2 regions of the Bacillus basilensis genome follow, and region 2 is predicted to be linked to the other one. Evidence: riboswitches for the same ligand, from Rfam matches in the RefSeq annotation. Region 2 holds a riboswitch; the other holds the start of a gene.
The links. Region 2 has a riboswitch for S-adenosylmethionine ahead of ACQVV1_RS12645 (Na+/H+ antiporter NhaC family protein). Riboswitches for the same ligand answer to the same signal wherever they lie in the genome.

Region 1 (2,407 bases), on a different contig from region 2:
CAGCAGGTGGAGATATTCATATTCGTGCATATCAAAAAACTGAAAGGCATTTGTGTATTTCTGTTGAAGATCAAGGTTTTGGTATAGAGAAGGTTGGAAAAGCTATTTACACAACAAAGGAGAATGGTACGGGACGAATTGGGTTGATGATCACATATAAAATTATTAAGGAACATCAAGGAAGTACTGCGATTCAAAGTAGCGTGGGGATAGGAACGAAAGTGGAGATTTTTTTACCGATAGTATAATGTGCTAGAAGAAAATATTTTTCAGAAAAGTGTTCTTGTTGTGTAAATATAAACATTTTATAAAATGTTTCAAGAAGGGTTTTTTTTATAAAATACTTCGTTTATAATGGAGGAAAATATCGACATGAGATTTGTTATTCATGTAACGGTTACGGTAGTAAGGGGTGCACGCGCATCCTTTTTTCTATGCAGATATGATGAAAGGGGTGGTATGATGGAATTAACATTAAATTCGACTGTATGCTTGCACACGATTCAATTTCGAAAAGAGCAAAAGAATTATATTGTAAAAGATACAATTACAGGAGAAAAATATGAAATGCCGCCACTTTGGATTGATGCATTGGCAATGATGCGTGACGGTTTTTTATTGGGGGAAATTGAGGAGAAATTGAAAGAAGAGTATCCAGCCGAAGAAATAAATATGTTAGCATTTACGAGGCAACTGTTAGAGCTAGAGCTTGTCGATATGGTAGATGGGGAAGAAATAGCTTGTACAAAGAAGAAAGAGAAAGATTATTTAGCTTGGGTACGTCCTCGTGTCGAGCAATTCTTTCTTAATTTAAATAAAAAATATAGAAGCAAAGGTCAATGATGACCTTTGCTTTTTTGTATAATTTGTTTAAAAAATAACAGCGAATGCTCTTGCAAAAGCACCGTCACTATCTTTAATTTTTAAAGGTGCAGCAGAGAAAAAGAAACGTTCCGTGTTAATGGCATCTAAGTTTGTTAAGTTTTCAATTAAATAAATATTATTCCCAAGTAGTATATGATGAATCGGTGATGTTTCTGTCGTTACCTCATCAGGAGAAATGAAATCTAAACCGACAGATTTTATTTTTAATTGAACTAGTTCTTCAGCTAATTCTTCAGAAAGATAAAAAGCTTCTTTCTCATACGCATCTGTATTCCATTTAGTAGATAGATTGGAATGGAAAATAACAATATCGCCTTCTTGTATATCAACATCATCCAGTACTTCCTTACGTAACTTTCTCTCTTGAATATGGGTTACATCGATAAGAACGGCTTCGCCTACAAATTGATCAAGGGGTAATTGATCGATGGTCGTTGCGCCTGAAATGAAATGCGCAGGAGCATCACAATGCGTACCAACATGAACGACAGAATGAAAATCTGTAACTTGATAGCCTGTCTCTTCAACGCTTGTAATGGCTTCTAGATTGATTTTTGGTGTTCCAGGGAATTGAGACATATTGTTTTCAAATGTTTGTGATAGGTCAATTACTCTCACTTTAAATACCTCCAATATACGTTTTAAAATATAAAAAACCCATCCTTCATAATCAAGAAAGATGAGCTTTACATACTAGTTGAGTCTTATCTTCCAAAATGCAATGCATTTTGCAGGAATTAGCACCTATTCAGTTTGTATAAACTGAGGTTGCTGGGCTTCAAAGGGCCGGTCCCTCTGCCTCTCTTGATAAAGGTATATTCAATTTAAAATTCGGAATTTTCATGATAATAAAATTGTAATTCATTTCCTTTTTTTCTGCAATGCAAAATAGGTATTCACCCAAATAAAGTTGCTCGCATATTATAGCTTATGTAAATAGAATGCTGCGAAGGAGTGAGTGCAGTGACAGGAAATGTATTGAATTATTATGCTGGTGGAAATACAGCTAGAGGATTTCATAATTTATACGAAGAGAATTTAAAAGGGCTAAACAGGTTATTTATTTTAAAGGGTGGCCCTGGAACGGGGAAATCTTCTTTAATTAAGGCAATAGGTCGTGAATGGGTTGAAAAAGGATATGGTATTGAATTTTTACACTGTTCTTCTGATAACAAATCGGTTGACGGTGTAATTATCCCGAAGTTAAAAGTAGGAATTGTTGATGGAACATCACCGCATGTGATTGAGCCGAAAATGCCAGGAGTCGTCGAGGAATATATCAATTTAGGGGTTGCTTGGGACTCAGATAAATTAAGAAAGCAAAAGGTGGAAATTGAACGATTTGTTTCAGAAGCAAGCAAAGCTTTTCAAACAGCGTACGCTTGTTTTAACGAGGCATTAGTTATACATGATGAGTGGGAGAAAATATATATTAATAATATTGATTTTAATAAAGCAAATGAACTAACAGATCAGCTGATTCAGAAATTGTTTACAGATAAAGGCGGGAAACAATCTCTTG
Region 2 (2,407 bases):
TGATCTGCAATGTTTTTCGCAAGCGGACCTGTAAAGATAATAGAAATTGTATTATTCGCTGTACACATATTCGTCATACCTACTAAACCAGCGATACCGAACTCTGCTCCTTTTTTTGAACGAATGTTACGCGTTAAAATATTCATTAAATATTGAATGCCACCATTATATTGAATCAATTCGACCATACCGCCAATTAAAATAGCAAGTAATACTAACTCCATCATACCGCCCATTCCAGTCGTTACACTTTTAAAGAAACTCTCTAACGTATAACTTCCATCTAAAAGACCGATAACCCCAGATAGTACAGTTCCACCAGTTAACACGATAAGTACATTCCAACCAAGTAGCGCTGTAATAAGTACTCCTGCATACGGTAAAATCTTTATCCAGTCAAAGCTATGCGCTTTAATCTGCGTATCGCTTCCTAAAGTAATGATTACTAATAGTACAATTGTAATAATGGCTGCTGGTAATACAATTAAAAAGTTCGTTTTAAACTTATCTTTCATTTCTGTTCCTTGTGAACGTACAGCTGCGATTGTTGTATCTGAAATAAATGATAAATTATCACCAAACATCGCTCCACCAACAACAGTAGCCATCGTAAGTGCAATTGAGATATCAGTTTGACCACTAATACCTACAGCAATTGGTGCTAATGCGGCAATTGTTCCCATTGAAGTTCCCATCGCTAATGAAATAAATGCCCCTATAATAAAAATTCCAGCTACGATAAATCCTTGCGGTAAAATTGATAACGCTAAGTTAACTGTAGAATCAACGCCGCCCATCCCTTTTGCCGTTTCAGAAAATGCTCCTGCAAGTACAAAGATTAAAACCATAATCATAATATCTGGGTTCCCTGCACCTTTAGCAAATCGTTCTACTTTGATATTAAAGCTTTCTTTACGATTCATTGCTAAAGCGACTCCTACAGCAATTGATATTGCTACAAGTATCGGCAATTTATAGAAATCACCTGTAATAATTCCAGAACCAATAAATAGCGCCAAAAATATCCCAAGTGGTAATAATGCCAAACCATTTCCTCTCGTTTCTTTCAAAGTACCATCTCTCCCTAGTTTCAACCTTTTTTCTACTGAATAACAAAAGACCTCTTCCAACGAGAAGAGGTCTTATACATCTATAAGAAACACTCTTCTCATCTTTCAAGCATATGCTTGCTGGATTTGGCACAGCACTCTGAAATCGAGTCCGCTGCCGAGGCATCGTAGGGCCAGTCCCTCCGCCTCTCTTTATAAGAAGGTTTCATATTTATTTTTTAATAATAATTTCTTCCCTAACTTTACTCGCTTACAAAACAAAAGTCAATTATTTTTTGTATAGATTTTTTTGGTAATTATACAAAAATTTGAATACCACAATCATTTTAACTTTTTGATTTCTTCATCCAATATTGAAATCCAATAAAATTCATTATTTTTTATTGCCGCTATTATCCACTTCGTAGTGTACCAAGCTAACTCATACTCTCCTTTTGTAACATCACCACATTTATAAGCATCCTCTAACTCGTCTTCATCCAATATATACATCTTACCGTTCGGCAATAACACTACATCTAAATATAAATCATCAAAATACGGTAAACCACGGTCATCTATTTCATATTTTTTCGTCACATCAATGTAATATTGTATTAATTTTTTTTGATCATCTAACATAGCTGTAATCGCAAAGTTTTTCCCGTCTATGAAATATTGAATCCACATATACTGATCCCCTGCAATACAAAGTTCTTTACCATCATATTCTTTACAACTAGGTTCTCTCACCTTTTTTATTTCCAGTATTCCTAGTATTCCCTCTTCTATGTTCTTAACCGTATAATCTTTCTCTATTAGTCGCTTCCAGGAAGAACCGTCACCATATTTACGTTTCATTACGTCCGCTCTCCTTCTATATAGAAAAGCCCTCACATATTATGTGAGAGCTTTTTCAAATTATAATTAAGCTGCTTGCTTATTAGAAATTTCCTCTAAATAAGCTTGTCCTTTTTCAGCATCATACTGACCTTCCCACTTAGACATAACTACAGCTGCTAAAGAGTTACCTACAACGTTAACTGCTGTACGAGCCATATCTAAAATACGGTCAATACCGGCGATGAAGGCTAAACCTTCAGCTGGAATACCTACTGTACCAAGTGTCGCTAATAATACAACGAATGATACGCCCGGTACACCCGCGATACCTTTTGATGTAACCATTAATACAAGTAATAATGTAATTTGTTGAGAAATAGATAAATCAATACCGTACATTTGTGCTAAGAAAATAGCTGCAATTGCTTGATATAAAGTTGATCCATCTAAGTTAAATGAATAACCTGTCGGAATAACAAAAGATGTAATTGCTTTCGGACAACCGAACTTTTCCA

Region 1: it holds a riboswitch for S-adenosylmethionine, as region 2 does, so the genes downstream of both, ACQVV1_RS25745 (cyclase family protein) here and ACQVV1_RS12645 (Na+/H+ antiporter NhaC family protein) in region 2, are expected to answer to the same signal.

Annotation. Positions count from the first base shown of each region.
Region 1 is NZ_JBNTQO010000021.1:1,533-3,939, reverse strand. Features, by position in the region: partial or broken gene ACQVV1_RS25755 (ATP-binding protein) at 1-248, shown strand, start outside; gene ACQVV1_RS25750 (hypothetical protein) at 463-843, shown strand; gene ACQVV1_RS25745 (cyclase family protein) at 871-1,503, opposite strand; SAM riboswitch class I at 1,587-1,699, opposite strand; gene ACQVV1_RS25740 (PRK06851 family protein) at 1,849-2,407, shown strand, end outside.
Region 2 is NZ_JBNTQO010000005.1:136,450-138,856, reverse strand. Features, by position in the region: gene ACQVV1_RS12645 (Na+/H+ antiporter NhaC family protein) at 1-1,070, opposite strand, end outside; SAM riboswitch class I at 1,166-1,271, opposite strand; gene ACQVV1_RS12640 (ribonuclease FAU-1 family protein) at 1,392-1,910, opposite strand; gene gltP (glutamate/aspartate:proton symporter GltP) at 1,977-2,407, opposite strand, start outside.